DNA from 4 places in the Streptomyces sp. NPDC051555 genome. Region 3 is predicted to be linked to each of the others. Evidence: riboswitches for the same ligand, from Rfam matches in the RefSeq annotation. Region 3 holds a riboswitch; each other region holds the start of a gene.
The links. Region 3 has a riboswitch for cyclic di-AMP ahead of ACIBEA_RS17520 (M23 family metallopeptidase). Riboswitches for the same ligand answer to the same signal wherever they lie in the genome.
Positions count from the first base shown of each region.

Region 1: linked by a shared signal. The riboswitch ahead of ACIBEA_RS01890 (transglycosylase SLT domain-containing protein) and the one ahead of ACIBEA_RS17520 (M23 family metallopeptidase) in region 3 are both predicted to bind cyclic di-AMP.
Region 2: linked by a shared signal. The riboswitch ahead of ACIBEA_RS38225 (transglycosylase family protein) and the one ahead of ACIBEA_RS17520 (M23 family metallopeptidase) in region 3 are both predicted to bind cyclic di-AMP.
Region 4: linked by a shared signal. The riboswitch ahead of ACIBEA_RS00480 (peptidoglycan DD-metalloendopeptidase family protein) and the one ahead of ACIBEA_RS17520 (M23 family metallopeptidase) in region 3 are both predicted to bind cyclic di-AMP.

Region 1 is NZ_JBITDP010000001.1:453,485-457,416, forward strand. Features, by position in the region: gene ACIBEA_RS01885 (hypothetical protein) at 1-1,532, shown strand, start outside; gene ACIBEA_RS01890 (transglycosylase SLT domain-containing protein) at 1,526-2,329, opposite strand; cyclic di-AMP (ydaO/yuaA leader) riboswitch at 2,334-2,580, opposite strand; gene ACIBEA_RS01895 (dihydrodipicolinate synthase family protein) at 2,866-3,912, opposite strand.
Region 2 is NZ_JBITDP010000030.1:84,486-88,417, forward strand. Features, by position in the region: gene eno (phosphopyruvate hydratase) at 1-322, opposite strand, end outside; gene ACIBEA_RS38225 (transglycosylase family protein) at 660-1,370, opposite strand; cyclic di-AMP (ydaO/yuaA leader) riboswitch at 1,373-1,545, opposite strand; gene ACIBEA_RS38230 (transglycosylase family protein) at 1,819-2,865, opposite strand; gene ACIBEA_RS38235 (cytochrome P450) at 3,002-3,932, opposite strand, start outside.
Region 3 is NZ_JBITDP010000007.1:214,703-218,634, forward strand. Features, by position in the region: gene ACIBEA_RS17515 (GntR family transcriptional regulator) at 1-621, opposite strand, end outside; gene ACIBEA_RS17520 (M23 family metallopeptidase) at 810-1,613, opposite strand; cyclic di-AMP (ydaO/yuaA leader) riboswitch at 1,626-1,782, opposite strand; gene ACIBEA_RS17525 (M16 family metallopeptidase) at 2,017-3,384, opposite strand; gene ACIBEA_RS17530 (M16 family metallopeptidase) at 3,405-3,932, opposite strand, start outside.
Region 4 is NZ_JBITDP010000001.1:104,132-108,063, reverse strand. Features, by position in the region: gene ACIBEA_RS00485 (SGNH/GDSL hydrolase family protein) at 2-880, opposite strand; gene ACIBEA_RS00480 (peptidoglycan DD-metalloendopeptidase family protein) at 1,059-2,063, opposite strand; cyclic di-AMP (ydaO/yuaA leader) riboswitch at 2,068-2,237, opposite strand; gene ACIBEA_RS00475 (tyrosine-protein phosphatase) at 2,545-3,360, shown strand; gene ACIBEA_RS00470 (aspartate aminotransferase family protein) at 3,397-3,932, opposite strand, start outside.

The DNA.
Region 1 (3,932 bases), on a different contig from region 3:
TCGACCCGGAGCCCGAGCCGGAGCCCGCCCGCGGCCGGGCGACCACCGCCCCCGCCGAGCCGGAACCGGGGAGCGGGACCGCGACCGACGGCGCGCCACCGTCCCTGTCCCCCTCCCCGTCCCCGGAGCAGGTGGCCGCCGCCGCGGCCCTGTGGGAGGCGGCCGCCGCCGCGCTGGCGGCGGGAGTGCCCGCGGGCGGCGCCGTCGTACAGGCCGAGCTGCTGCGGGCCGCGCACACCGCGCGCCTGGCGGGCCTGCCGCACGCCGAGGCGGCCGCCCTCCGGGTGGTCCGCGGGCTGCGCGCCGCCCGCGACCGCAGCGCCGCCCAGCGGCTGACCGAGCTGACGGAGGCCTTCCGCGAGCTGTTGCACACCGCCGCGCTCCCGTCCGCCGGCGGCTCCCGGCGCGCCTACCGGTCCGGCGGCAGCCTGCGCGTGTACGGCCTCTGCCGGGAGCCGGTGCTCTCGGCCACCGGACACGCGGGAGTGGTCACGCACCTCGTCGACGCCGATGGCGACCGGTTCACCCTCGCCGACGTCCGCCCCGGCGGGATCGGCCGGGCCCGGGGCGCCGCGAGCGCCTCCGTGTCCCTCGGCGGCGCCGTCCTCGACCACGCCGGCCTGGCCCGGGGCGCACTGCACGTGGTCGGGGCGACCGTGTCCGCCGACGGCCGCCTCGGGTCGGGCCGGGGCGTACGGGCGACGCCGCTGCGCGGGATCGACTGGAGCGAGGGACCGGCCGCCGCGCTCTTCGCCCGCCCGGCGGCCGAAGCCGTGGCGCGGGCCCTGGCCGACCCGGCCGCCGACCCGGGCCTGCTCGGGTGCGACGTGCTGGTGGTGGCCGCGGCCGGCGACCGGTTGCTGGTCCGCGAGCTGTCGTCGGACGGCGCGGTACGTCCCGACGCGCCGCTGATCGCCCTGGTCCCCGCCCACCCGCATCCGGACCTGGCGCACACCGCGAACCTCCGCCGCCTGGCCGACCGCCCCGGGCTGGCGCTGCGCGTGCTCGGCCGCCCCGACCCGGACCGGAGCGCGACCCTGCGCCCGCTGGCCGTCGGGCCGGTGCCGGGGTCGGCGTACACCCTGCGGCTGCCGCCGCAGTGGCTGGGCCGGGCCGACCTCGGCTACGACCTGCTCCAGGGGTCCCACCTCCCGGCCGGGGCCGACGCACCCGAGGCGGCCGACGTACGGGACCGGGAGCCGGTACCGGACGCGCTGGGCGGGTCACCGCTGTGGCGGGTGCGGCGGCTGTTGGAATCCGGGGTCGCGGGGGGCCGTCGGGCGGTGGCGGAGGCGGCCCGCGGCGAGTTCGCGCCGAACGGCGGCCGGGGGCCGCTGCGTCGGGCCGGCTTCGCGGGGGCCGCGGAGTTGGCCGCCGCGCTGGCCGCCGAGGCCGACCGGCGGCCCCGGGACGTCTTCGGTCGTCTCGTCGATCCCGCCGCCGACCGCTACGCGTGGGCCTGGCTGGCCGCGGCCACCCATCTGCACGCCGCGCGGCGGTCGTTGGTGGCCGCGTCCTGGTCCGCTCAGTAGGCGCCGTTCACGTTGTCGATCGAGCCGTAGCGGTCGGCGGCGTAGTTGCAGGCGGCGGTGATGTTCGCTACCGGGTCGTAGGAGTCGGTCGCGGTGCCGGGCACGTGGTACGCCCGGAAGGTGGGGTCGATGACCTGGAGGAGGCCCTTCGAGGGGATGCCCGCCGCGGCGTTGGAGTCCCAGTTGTTGATGGCGAGGGGATTGCCCGAGGACTCGCGCAGGACGTTGCGGCGAATTCCGTCGTAGGTGCCCGGAATTCCGTGCTGGGCCATGACGTCCAGCGACTGCCGGATCCAGCCGTCGAGGTTGTTGGCGTACAGGGTCGTGGCCCGCACGGAACGGTCGGCCCGCGCGGGGGCGGCCCCCGCATCGCGCCCGGCCGCCACGGCCGCCACGGCCGCCGCCGCCGAACCCGCCTTCGCCGCGCCGCCGATCGTCAGCTCGGTCCCCGGCCGGATCACCGACGGGTCGTTGCCGATCGCCGCCCGGTTGTCCGCGTAGAGCTTCTTCCAGCCGCCGCTCACGGAATGCGATTGGGCGATCGTGGAAAGGGTGTCGCCCGCGACCACGGAATAGGTGGTGGACGCCGCGGCCCGCACGGAGAGCGCGGGAGCGGTGGCGGCCACGGATGCCGCGACGGCGGGGGCCGCGGCCGTGGCGGCGGCCGGCTGTGCGGCATCGGCGCCGGAGGCGCTGATCAGGGGGAGGGCGAGTGCCATGCCGCCGGTACCCGCGACGGCGAGGAGGCGGGCGAGGGGGCTGGTCTTGGGACGGCGGTGCTTGCCCGATGCGGACATGGCGAATTCCTCTCCGTCGCCTGCGAGGTGAGCTGTCGGGTTCGGACGGGAGCTGTCCGGCCGCACCGTGACGCGGCTCGCCCGCGGACATGCCCGAGGCATGACGAGGACGTGCGTGTCAGCGGTGCGACTTCACCCCGAGCCGGGCCGGACCATGTGTCCGGACCAGCGGCCTACCTGGTTCCCCCGCTCCTGCCGTACGTGAGTGGGATGGGTTCGCGGGTAGCGGCAGGATTCGGCGTTCCACCCGGATTGCGGTGACCGTAGAGGAGAGAAGAGGAGTGGAACAAGGGCTTGAATTCCGCGCAGTGATCGGTATATCGGAAGCGGCCGGGAAATTGATCTCACCCGGCCGGGTCGGGAATTGCCGTATTTCATTGCGGCGCCCGGAATCCATCCTTCCGCTACCCCCGCGGGGGCGGCCGTGAAGGCCGCTCCCGCGTGACTGACGTCACCGGCGAGCGGCCCGTACGGCATTCAAGGGCAAATCGCCCATTAGTGCTTCTTGGGGATTTCTTGCGGGGCCGCGCGCCCGCCTACGCGGTGCGGTCCGCCAGCTCCTCCACTTCCTCCACCTCCGTCAGTTCCTCCACTTCCGCCAGCTCCTCCAGCCTGCGCAGCGTCTCCCGTACCGAGGCGGCGCCGGCGGGCAGCAGCGGCAGCCGCACGTCGGGGGTCGGAATGCGCCCCTGCGCGTGCAGCACCCCCTTCAGCACCACCGGATTCGGCTCGGCGAACACGGCCGCCGACAGCCGGGCCAGCGCGTGCCCCAGCGCCCGTGCGCCGGACACGTCGCCCGTCCGCCAGGCCCGCACGAGCGCGGCGAACCGCTCCGTGGCCAGATGCGCCGAGGCCAGGATCGCGCCGCCCGCCCCGAGGGCGAGCAGGGGCGAGGCGAAGGCGTCGTCGCCCGCCAGGACCGTGAACCCGTCCGGCAGATCGCCCAGCAGCTCCACCGTGTCCTGGTCGATGCCGCCCGCCGCGTACTTGACCCCCGCGACCCCGGGCAGCGCCCCGAGGGCCCGCAGCGCCCCGGCGTCCAGCGGCTGACCGGTCCGGTAGGGGATGTGGTAGACGACCAGCGGTACGGGAGCGACCTCCGCGAGCCGCTCGAAGTGCGCCAGCACCCCCGCCGCCGAGGGCCGCACGAAGGACGGCACGGTCACCAGCGCGGCCCGCACCTCGGGCCACCGCCGCAGCCCCGCCAGGGCGACCTCGCTCGCCCGCGTGCTGCTGCCCCCCGCGCCGACGCTCAGGAACGCCCCGCGCTCGCGGCAGACCCGTGCGCACACCTCGGTCACCGCGTCCCGTTCCGCCGCGTCGAGGGAGGCGGTCTCGCCGGTCGTGCCGAGGGCGGCGATGCCGGTGGCGTCCGCCGCGAGCACCTCGTGGGCGAGCGACTCCAGGGCGTCCAGGGCGACCGCGCCGGACGCGTCGAAGGGGGTGATGAGCGGGACGTGCAGCCCCTCCAGCCCGTGGAGGCCGGGGAGCGGGGGAGAGATGGGGGGCGGGGGAGGAGCGGGGAGGGCGGGGAGCGTGGAGGTGTCGCTCCGGGACATGTCCTGTGTGGTGTTCTGCGCCATGGGTCGAGGGTGGCCCCCTT
Region 2 (3,932 bases), on a different contig from region 3:
GGGAGCCCTTGTTGTCGGTGCCGTCCAGGTCGAACATGGCCTGGTCGATCAGGCGCTGCTCGGTGGCGTCGTAGCCGACGAGCTCCGGGCCGATCTGCTCGATCACGGCGAGGACGGCCTTCTCGACGCCCTTGCCGAGGTAGCGGTTGGGGTCACCGTCACGAAGCTCGATGGCCTCGAATGCACCGGTGGAGGCGCCGGACGGAACTGCAGCACGGCCGGTGCTGCCGTCGTCGAGGCCAACCTCGACCTCGACCGTGGGATTGCCTCGGGAGTCCAGGATTTCCCGGGCTACGACGACGTCGATGGACGGCACGAGCATCTCCTTCTGGGATGTGACGCTGGGTGTGCGGTGGCGTGTCAGGCCGTGGGATGGCCTTGCCGCCTAGAGCCTAACCGGCTCCGGGCGCTCGGCCAGCCGAGCAACCGCTCCGTGGGACGAAAAAGGGTCTGAATACCCCTCTTACGGGACATACGGAAGGTCCGGCGGAATGCCGAACGGATCACCCCCGCCTGCACGAACGCCACCGCCCGGCGCGTGGGGGGAGACGCGCCGGGCGATGGCGAATTATGCGTACCGCGAAGTCCGTGCGGAAGTACCGCGCAGCGTCACAGTCAGTGGTACCGCACGGTGTTACCGCGCGGTGTCACCGCAGGATTCAGCTGAGCTTCAGCTTCTGACCCGGGAAGATCAGGTCGGCGTCCGGGACGGTGTCCTTGTTCAGCTCGTGCAGCTTCTGCCAGCCGCCCTTGACGCCGTTCGCCTGGGCGATGGTGCCGAGGGTGTCGCCGGACTTGATCTCGTAGGAGCCGGTGCCCGTCTTGGGGGCCTCGGTCGACGGAGCGGCCTTGGTGGGGGCCGGGGTCTCGGCGCGCTCGGAGCGGGTGACCGGGGCCTCGGGGCGCTTGGTCTCCTGCTTCGGCTCGGCCTTCTTCTCGACCTTCTTCTCCGGCTTGGTCTGCTTGGGGGTCTCGGTCGAGCCGCCGCCGTTGTAGGCGGAGTTCGACAGGCCCACGCCACAGGACGGCCACGCGCCCTTGCCCTGGCCCTTGAGGACCTTCTCGGCGATGGCTATCTGCTGCGCCTTGGTGGCCTGGTTCGCCTGCGAGGCGTACGCCTTGCCGCCGTACGCGGCCCACGTGGAGGACGAGAACTGCACGCCGCCGTAGTAGCCGTTGCCGGTGTTGATGGACCAGTTGCCGCCGGACTCGCACGCGGCGACGGCGTCCCACTGGGAGGCGGTCGCGGCGCTCGCGGCGCCGGCGGTCATCAGCGGAGCCGCCACGGCGACACCGGCGACACCGACGAGGGTGACGACACGGGTGGCCTTGGAGGCGCGACGGTGCTTGCCCTTGCCGGAAAGCAGCATGGTTTTCTCCTCACCGACGCCTGCGAAGTGAGCTGTCGGGTTCGGGCGGATGAGTTGCCCGGTCGCGCACCGAGGTGCGCGGCTTAACCCCAAGCCGGTTCCGTGACCATCTCTCAATGGCCGGTTCCGGCACTTACCTTGGTTCCCCCGCTCCTGCCTTCGGCGCTTGCGCGACGTGTTCCCTCCGTCCGCCGGCAGGATTCGGCGATGCGGTCGAAGGAGCCCGCGGTGGCGAGCGATTCAGAAGGTAGACAGGTCTCTCCCCGATGTTCAACGAGCGACATCGGGGAGAAACAGCCCCTACTTGCGCTCTCGGGACGGGTGTTTGCCCAGGTGGGAGCGGGGTTTGGGGCAGTCACCGAGCAGGACACGCCAGTTGAACGGAAGAGATGCATGTCTCATTTGCACGAAAGGGACATACCTGGCGATCTTCGTGCCCGAAGTGCCCCTATTTCTGGCTTAGATCGAGATTCTGCCCGGGAGTGATCAGGTCGGCGTCATGCCCGATGACCTGCTGATTGGCCGTGTAAAGGGCATTCCAGCCACCCTCGACCCCCTCGGCCTTCGCAATGTCCGTCAGATTGTCGCCGGCCTTCACCGTGTACGACGGCGCGGACGCGGCGTCAGACCCGACCGGCGCCTCTGCGGCGGGCGTTCCGCGGTGCTTTCCACCGGCTCCGGCCGTTTCGCCCTGCGGAACGGCGGCCGAGCCGGCCGGGGTCGTCGGGGTCGTGGAGGGCGTCGGGGCCGTGGGCACCGCGGTGTTGGACGGGGACGTCGTCGGACCGGTGGGGGCCGTCGAACCGCCGGGCACGGACGGGGCGGGCGCGCCCGTGGACCCTGTCGCACCCGTCGGGGCGCCCGGGCCGCCGGAAACCGGAGCCGGGTCCGGCATGACGGGCAGCACGGACGTCAGCGGGGACTGCGGCATCGCCGCGAAGTCGCCGGGCCCACCGGGCGCGGCGGTGGCTCCGGGGATGTGCCCGGTCGAGGTCGGCGTGGCCGCCGGGGCCGGCGCGCCGGCGAGCGAGCCGGGCGCGGATCCCTCGGGTCGCACGGGGCTCGGAGCGACGGAACCGGAACGTCCGGGAACACCCGGGTCGACCGTGGCCGCGGGGCCGCCGCGGGTGAGCCCGGAGGACTCCCCGCACAGCGGCCAGGCCGTCGGCCCCTGCGCGGCGAGCACCCGCTCGGCGATGGTGATCTGCTGCGAGCGGCTGGCCAGGTCGGGGCGCGCCGCGAACTCCAGCCCGCCCGCGTTCTTCCACTGGTCCAGGGTGAGCTGGAGTCCGCCGTAGGACCCGCTGCCGAAGTCGGCGCTCCAGGTCCCACCGCTCTCGCACTCGGCCACCGAGTCCCAGGTGGTGGTCTCGGCCGCGCTCGCGCCGGAGGCGGCGAACAGCGGTAGGGCGAGTGCGGAGCCTGCGACTCCGGCGGTGACGACGAGTGCGGGGACCTGACGGGGGCGTCTGTGGCGGCCGTTCCCGGAACGCATGAGGGTGGACCTTTCGCGTGGCGGCGGGGGCGACGCGAACCTAGCCCGGTTCGAACGCTTGTCACAAGTCGATGATGCGCAGATCACGTCAAGGTCACAGAGTTGACGATGGGTCAGCTGGGGCGCCCGGGACGGGTCATTCCGCTTCCGGAACGTTTGGGGTTGTGAACCTGACGGGAAGCGTGCGCAGGCCACGCATGATCAGTCCGCCGCGCCAGCGCAGCTCCTCGGGGGGAACGGCGAGTTCCAGATCCGGCAGACGCGTCAGCAAAGTCGCGAGGGCCGTCTGACCCTCCAACCGGGCCAGCGGAGCGCCGATGCAGTAATGGATGCCGTGTCCGTATCCGAGGTGCTGGTTGTCGCTCCGCGAGAGGTCCAGGACGTCCGGATCGTCGAACCGCGCGGGGTCGCGGTCGGCCGCCGCGAGTACGACGAGCACCGGATCGCCCGCCGGGATGTCCTGCCCGCCCAGGGTCAGCGGAACGGTCGCGTAGCGCCACGTCGCCAACTCCACGGGACCGTCGTAGCGGAGCAGCTCCTCGATCCCGGTCTCCAGCAGGGCGCGGTCACCGGCGGCGAGGGATTCCTGGAGGAGCGCGCGCTGATCGGGGTTGCGGAACAGCGCGTAGGTGCCGTTGCCGATCAGATTGATGGTGGTCTCGAACCCCGCGAAGAGGAGCACGAAGCACATGGCGGTGGCCTCGGCCTCCGTCAGGTGGTCCCCGTGGTCGCTCGCCCGGATCAGGTCCGAGATGAGGTCGTCGCCCAGATCGTCGCGCTTGCGGTGGATCAGCTCCCCGAGGTAGGCGCGGATCTTCTTCACGGAACGGGCGACCCCGCCGCGCGGCCCGCCGCCGTGCCGGATCATCATCCCGGCCCAGTCGCGGAAGTCGTCCTGGTCCTCGCGCGGTACGCCGAGCAGCTCGCAGATGGCGTAGATGGGGAGCGGGAAGGCGAACTCGTGGATGAGGTCGGCCTCCCCCTTCTGCGCGAAGGCGTCGATCAGGTGGTCGGTCAACTCCTGGACCCTGGGGGCGAACTCGGCGACCCTGCGCGGGGTGAACGCC
Region 3 (3,932 bases):
CACGCGCAGCCGGTGCGCCCCCGCCGCCCGACCGGCGTGCGCCGCGGTGAGCGCGCGCGCCCGCTCCGCGTCGCCGCGCGCCACCGCGTCCACGATCGCGCCGTGCTCCGCCCAGGAGTCCACGGGCCGCGCCGGGGCGTCCACGGCGTACATCCAGGTGATCTTGTGCCGCATCTGGGTCAGCAGCGCGATCAGCCCGGGGCTGTCGGAAGCCTGGGTGAGCGTCTCGTGGAACCACCCCCCGAGCGCCCGCAGATCCTCCCCCTGGCCCCTCCTGGCCCGTTCCTGGCCCAACCTGACCAGCCCGCGCAGCACCTTGAGGTGCGCCTCGCTGCGCCGCCGGGCGGCCCGGGCCGCCGCGAGGGGCTCCAGCAGCGTCCGGACCTCCAGGAGGTCGGCCGCCTCCTGCGCGGTCGGCTCGGCGACGCAGGCGCCCGCGTGCCGGCGCGTGGTGACGAAGCCCTCGGACTCCAGGGTGCGCAGGGCCTCGCGGACGGGGACGCGGGAGACTCCGTAGCGGCGGGCGAGCAGCTCCTCGGTGAGCCGCGCGCCCGGGCCGAAGACCCCGGAGACGATGTCGTCGCGGATCGCCGTACATACCGCGTGCGCGGGAATTCGCAAGACCGGACCTCCACCGAATACCGTTTCCGCAGATTCCATTTCGCGACTCTATTGCAACACGCGATATTTTCCGAGGACGGGCGGAAATGAGCGGCCGGTGGACGATCCCCGTCGCGCGCGCCGCCGCACGACACGAAGGCCCCGGCTCGGGGAGCCGGGGCCTTCGGGGAGCTGCTGTGCGGGCGGGGTCAGATCGCGACGCCGCGGGCCCGCAGGTAGGTCAGCGGGTTGATGTCCGAGCCGTAGGACGGGCCGGTACGGGCCTCGAAGTGCAGGTGCGCGCCGCTGACGTTGCCGGTGTCGCCCGACAGGCCGATCTGCTGCCCGGCGGTGACCTGCTCGCCGGCCGAGACGCTGAGGCTGGAGAGGTGCGCGTACTGGGTGTACGTACCGTCGTTGTGCTTGATGACGATGTTGTTGCCGTACGCGCCGCCGTTGCCGGCCTCGACGATGACGCCCGCACCCACGGCGCGGACGACGTTGCCGACGCCCGCGTGGAAGTCGATGCCCGTGTGGCTGCCGGAGGACCACATGCTGCCGCCCGCCCCGTACTGGGTGCTGACGTACGAGCCCTCGATCGGCATCACGAAGGTGTTGAGGCGCTTGCGCTCCTCTTCACGGTCCGCGCGCTCCTTGGCCTCGCGCTCGGCCTTGGCCTTCGCCTCGGCCATGCGGCGGGCCTCGGCGGCCTTCGTCTTGGCCTCGGCCTCGGCCTGCGCCTTGAGGGCGGCGGTGTCGGCGGCGTTGCGCTGGGCGTCGGCCTGCGCCTCGATGTCGCCGGCGAGGTCGTCGGCGACGACGACGGCCTTCATGCCGGAGTCCTGGGGGATGCTGCTGCTGTGGTTGTCCGCGGCGAAGGCCGGGGCAGCGAGCGAGGCCGCGACGCCGGTGGCGGCGAGGGCGGCTATACCGGCGACGCCTGCGGTCTTCCGGCTCAGACGGCTGGAACCACGGTGCTTGCCGGAGGAGGCACGACTGCTGCCGAACGCCATGAAGGGGTTGATCCTTTCCTTCCCTCTCGCCTACCGGGTTAGCTGACGGGTTCGGAGCAGGAAGGTCTCCTACGGGCCCCCTCTTACGAGGTGGTCCGATTCACCCCAGGGACTGTGGGTCCCCGGCTCCCCAGGCTCGCGCCTGACGGGGACTCGGCGATCGCTGTCCGGTGCCGCGAGTGCGGCTGTGACAACTGACGGACAGCACGGCCGACGCTAGGCGGATCATCAGGCAATCACCAAACACACGAGCCCCATTGTTACCTACGTCACGCGACATAGAAGCAACCTCTCCACCAAAGGGACAAAAGGGGTTCCGGTGGACGAGCCACCGAAACCCCTTGCGGGACGCCGTCAGTTCACGTCCCGTTCGTCCCCTTCGGCCTGTTAGGCCCGTGCGACCTCAGTTGGCGACGACGCTCACGTCGCCGATGCCGAGCGCGCGCACCGGCGCCTCGATCTGGGCGGCGTCACCGACCAGCACCGTGACGAGCCGGTCCACCGGGAAGGCGTTGACGACGGCCGAGGTGGCCTCCACCGTGCCCGTCTCGGCCAGCCGCGCGTACAACTGCGCCTGGTAGTCGTCCGGCAGCTCCTGCTCGACCTGGTCGGCCAGGGTGCCGGCGACGGACGCGGCCGTCTCGAACTTGAGCGGCGCCACGCCCACCAGGTTCTGCACCGCCACGTCACGCTCGGCGTCGGTCAGTCCGCCCTCGGCGAGGGTGCGCAGCACCTTCCAGAGGTCGTCCAGCGCGGGACCGGTGTTCGGGGTGTCCACCGAACCGCTGATGGCGAGCATCGACGCGCCGGTGCCGTCCGCGGTGGACCGCAGCACCTGCCCGAAGGCGCGCACGCCGTAGGTGTAGCCCTTCTCCTCGCGCAGGACCTTGTCCAGACGGGAGGTCAGGGTGCCGCCCAGGCAGTACGTGCCGAGCACCTGGGCCGCCCAGACCCGGTCGTGCCGGTCCCCGCCGATCCGCCCGATCAGCAGCTGCGTCTGGACCGCGCCCGGCCGGTCCACGATGACCACGCGGCCGGTGTCGTCCGCGGTGATCGCCGGCACCGGGAGCGGCTCGGCGGCGGTGCCCGTCCAGGTGCCCAGGGTGTCCGCCAGGACGGCGTCCAGGTCGATGCCGGTCAGGTCGCCGACGACCACAGCGGTGGCCGTCGCCGGGCGCACGTGGGCCTCGTAGAAGGCGCGCACGGCCGCCGAGTCGATCCGGGCCACCGTCTCCTCGGTGCCCTGGCGCGGGCGGGACATCCGCAGCGTGGCCGGGAACAGCTCGTGGGAGAGCTGCTTGGCGGCCCGGCGCTGCGGGTTGGCCAGCTCGTGCGGGATCTCGTCGAGCCGGTTGCGCACCAGGCGGTCGACCTCGCTGTCCGCGAAGGCGGGGGCGCGCAGCGCCTCGGCGAGCAGCGACAGGGCCTTGGCCAGCCTGGAGGCCGGGACCTCCAGGGAGACCCGGATGCCGGGGTGGTCGGCGTGCGCGTCGAGGGTGGCGCCGCAGCGCTCCAGCTCGGCCGCGAACTCCTCGGCGGAGTGCTTGTCGGTGCCCTCGGAAAGCGCGCGGGCCATGAGGGTGGCCACGCCGTCCAGGCCGGCCGGTTCGGCGTCCAGCGGGGCCGCGAGGTTGATCTCGACGGCCACCACCTGCTGGCCGGGCCGGTGGCACCGCAGCACGGTCAGGCCGGTGGCCAGCGCGCCGCGCTCGGGGGCCGGGAAGGCCCACGGCCTGGCCTCGCCGGGCTGCGGCTGGGGGTGGAAGGTCATCGTGACGGCTGCGGTGTCGCTCACTGCTCCGCCCCTTCGGTCTCGTCGTTCTCGGCGGCTTCCTCGGCGTCTTCGGCCGCGAGCGGCTCGTAGACGAGCACCGCGCGGTTGTCCGGGCGCAGTCGGGCCGCGGCCACGGCCTGCACCTCCTCGGCGGTGATGTCGAGGACGCGGCCGACGGCGGTGAGCGCCAGCTGCGGGTCGCCGAAGAGCACCGCGAAGCGGCACAGTTCGTCGGCGCGACCGGCCACCGTGCTCAGCCGGTCCAGCCATTCGCGCTCCAGCTGGGCCTGCGCGCGCTCCATCTCCTCGGCCGTCGGGCCCTCGGCGGCGAACCGCGCGAGCTCCTCGTCGACGGCGGCCTCGATGTCGGGCACCTCGACCCCGCCGGAGGTCTTGACGTCCAGCCAGCCGAGCGAGGGGGCGCCGGCCAGGCGCAGCATGCCGAATCCGGCCGCCACGGCGCTCTGGTCGCGGCGGACCAGGCGGTTGTGCAGCCGGGAGGACTCGCCGCCGCCCAGGATGGTCAGGGCCACGTCGGCCGCGTC
Region 4 (3,932 bases), on a different contig from region 3:
GTTACAGCGGCAGGAGGTCCGGCCGCTTCGCCTCCATGTGGTCACCGGAGGACTCGCCGCGCAGGCGCCGGCCGATCCACGGCACGAGGTACTCCCGCGCCCACTGGATGTTGTCCCGGGTCACCTCGGCCGAGCCGCGCGGCTGCTGCGGGGGCCACGGCTGGTCCGGGTCGGCGGGCACCTCCAACCCCAGCACCTGGGCGGCGCGCAGCGCGACCCGGGTGTGCCCCTCGGGCGAGAGGTGCAGCCGGTCGTCGTCCCAAGCCCGTCGGTCCTGGACGGACTTCAGCGACCAGAGGTCGAGCACGGGGCATTCGTACCGGTCGGCGATGGACCGCACGTGCGCCGAGTACGTCGCCACCTTGCCGCGGATGTGCTTGAGCACCGGCACGTCGCGGGTGTCGAAGCCGGTGGTGATCATCACCTGGCCGACGGACCCGACGAGGTCGGCCAGGGCCGCCTCGAACCGCTCCGCCACGTCATCGGGGTCGCTCCCGGGCCGGATGATGTCGTTGCCCCCGGCGCAGAAGGTGACCAGGTCGGGCGCCAGCTCCTTGGCCCGCGGCACCTGCTCCGCCACGATCTGGTCCAGGAGCTTGCCCCGCACGGCGAGGTTGGCGTACCGGAAGTCGTGCTCGTCGCGCTGATCGGCCAGGAGCACCGCGAGCCGGTCGGCCCAGCCCACGAAGATCTCCCCCGGGCCCGGATCCCCCACGCCCTCGGTGAAGCTGTCCCCGATCGCCGCGTACGAGCCGATGCCCTGGAGCGCCGTCTTCAGTGTCGTCGCGTTCGTGTTCGTCGCGTTCGTGTTCGCCGTGTTCGTCGTCGTCTGCGTCGTCTTCGTCGTCGTCTTTGTCGTCATCGCTGTCGTCGCTGCCACGAGAAGACATCCTTCACCCCAAGGCGTGACCTACGCCACCGTAGCCACCCCTTGACGGACCGTGATCTATACCACCCGGCGGGTAAGGAATAAGTGAGGCCCCTGTCAGGTACATGAAAGAGGGGCCGGGACCCCCCTCGGGTCCCGGCCCCTCTTCGTGCCGAACGGCGCTCGCCGGTCAGACGTTCACGCCCTTCGAGCGGAGGTAGGCCAGCGGGTCGACGTCCGTGCCGTAGCCGGCGCCCGTGCGGATCTCGAAGTGCAGGTGCGGGCCGGTGACGTTGCCCGTGGAACCGGACAGGCCGATGCTCTGGCCCGCGCCGACGCTCTGGCCGACCGACACCGACAGCTGGGACATGTGGCCGTACTGCGAGTAGCGGCCGTCCGCGTGCCGGATGACGACCTCGTTGCCGTACGCGCCGCCCCAACCCGCGGAGACCACGGTGCCCGCGCCGACCGCGCGAACGGTGGTGCCGGTGCCCACGGCGAAGTCGACACCGGTGTGGTGACCGCTGGACCACATGCTGCCGCTCGCCCCGTACCGGGTGGTGATGGAGGCGGAGACCGGAGCGACGAAGCCGGAGGCCGAGGCGGCGCCCGAACCGGAGCCCTTGCCCGTACCGCTACCGGTACCCTGCGCGGGCTTGCCGCTCGTACCCTCGTCGCTCGCGCCCTCGTCCCTCGCGCCCTCGTCCGACCCCGCGTCCGATCCCGCGTCCGCCGCCGGAGCGGATTCCTCGGTCGGAGCGGATTCCTCGACAGGAGCGGATTCCTCGGCCGGGGCCTGCTGCTGCGCCCGCGCCCCCAGGGTCAGCTTCAGCCCCGGGTGGATCAGCGACGGGTCGGCACCGACGGCCTCGCGGTTGTCCGCGTACACCTGCTGCCAGCCGCCGCTCAGGTGCCGCTCCGCGGCGATCTTCGAGAGGTAGTCGCCCGGGACCACGGTGTAGACCGCGGAGGTCCCCGGCGCGGCGGCCGGCGCCTGGGCCGGGGGCGCCTGGGTCGCAACAGCGGTGGCCGCGCCGGCCGTCGTAGCGGTCGTGGCCGTCGAGCCGGTCGCGGCGTGCGCGCCCGTGGCACCCATCAGCGGCAGCGCGAGCGCCGCGCTCCCGGTGCCGGCGACGACGAGTCCGCGGGCTATCGGGCTGGACTTCGGGCGGCGGTGCTTTCCCTTTGCGGGCATGGCGAATTCCTCTCCGTCGCCTGCGAGGTGAGCTGTCGGGTTCGGACTGGAGATGTCCGGCCGTACGCGTACGGCTTCACCCCGAGCCGTCCGGAGGAAAAGATCCATTCCGGTGACGGCGGCTTACCTGGTTCCCCCGCTCCTGCCGGGCGTGTGGATCGTCGGGTGCGGTTTCGGATGGTGGCAGGATTAGGCGGTCCATCCGGGTCGACGCGAAGGTATTCCGTCCGGCCCCCCGGAACAAGCCGCGAATTCCCCGCAGGAAAGGCCCGGGTGAGGGATCGACGGAATTCCGGTCACCCTCCGTCGAATCCGCCGCGACAACGGCCGCCCCCACAAGGCAATTCGACTTTCGTGATCACACACTCACGGTGACCGTATGATCCTGCTCACGGGGGCGATCCGATCTCCCCGTCCCTTGTGGCAAGTTGCGCTCAACTAGTGTAATTCGGACATGCCGCGACGATATGGAGGAGTCCTCGTGACCCAGCAGATACCCCAGGCCCCGTCCACGGAGCCGGAGCTGACCGGAGTGCGCAACTTCCGTGACGTGGGCGGGCTCCCGACCGCGGACGGACGGAGGGTCAGAGCGGGACAGGTCTTCCGAAGCGGACATCTGGCACATGCCACCGAAACCGATACGGAATTCCTCGCTTCGCTCGGGCTGCACACCATCTTCGACTTCCGCAACGCCGCGGACCACGCGCTCGAAGGCCCGGACGTCGAGCTGCCCGGGGTCCGCAACGTCAACCTCCCGCTCTCCGACCCGGCGGACGGTACGGAGTTCTGGCGGATGGTCCGCGACGGTGACCTCGACCAGCTGCGCCAGGTCCTCGGCGAGGGCAAGGCCGCGCTGCGTATGGCCAACTCCTACCGGGAGATCGTCACGACCCGCACCGCGGAGCACCGCCAGGTCGTCCAGGCGCTCGTCCAGGACCAGGTGCCGGTGCTGATGCACTGCGCGGCCGGGAAGGACCGGGCCGGCCTGTCGATCGCGGTCACCCTGCTCGCGCTCGGCGTCGAGCGCGAGGCGATCGTGGCGGACTACCTGGAGTCGAACGCCCCGCACCGGCGCTACCGGGTGCGCCGCAGCAGCGAGTCCGCCGAGGCCCGCTCGCCCGAGGTGATGGAGCTGCTCGCCCCGCTGTTCGACGCGCGCGCCGAGTACCTGCTCGCGGCCTTCGCCACCCTGGAGGAGATCTGGGGCAGCACCGACCGCTACCTCGCCGAGGGCCTCGGGCTCACGCCCGAGACCCTCGACCGACTGCGCGACCACTACCTCGAGTCACCGGCCTGACCGGCCGGGCAGGGCGGGCCGGGCGGGGCCGGGCCGTCAGCGGTTCGCGACGGCCTGCTTGACCAGGGTCCTGCCGAAGTCCCACATCAAGGAGCCCCCGCCGTGGGCGTCGTCCATGACCTCCCGGAAGGCGCCCACGAAGCGGTCCACGTCCGCCTCGTCCACGATCAGCGGCGGGATCAGCTTGATCACTTCCAGGTGATCGCCGGAGACCTGGGTCAGGATCCGGTGCTTCTGGAGCAGCGGTACGACGACCATCTGCGCGAAGAGCCCCTTGCGCGCGGCCTGGAGCATGGTCCACCGGCTGCGCAGGCCGAGCGAGGACGGGCGGCCGAACTCGATGCCGATCATCAGCCCCCGGCCGCGCACCTCGTGCAGCAGCTCGTACTCGTCCACCATCGCCGCGAGCCGCCCGCGCAGCAGGTCGCCCATGGCGCGGGCGTTCGCCACCACCGACTCGTTCTCCATGACGGAGAGCACCGCGAGCCCGGCCGCCATCGCCTGCGCGTTGGCACCGAAGCTGGCCGAGTGCACGAGCACCCGGTCCATGGACGAGTAGACCTTCTTGAAGA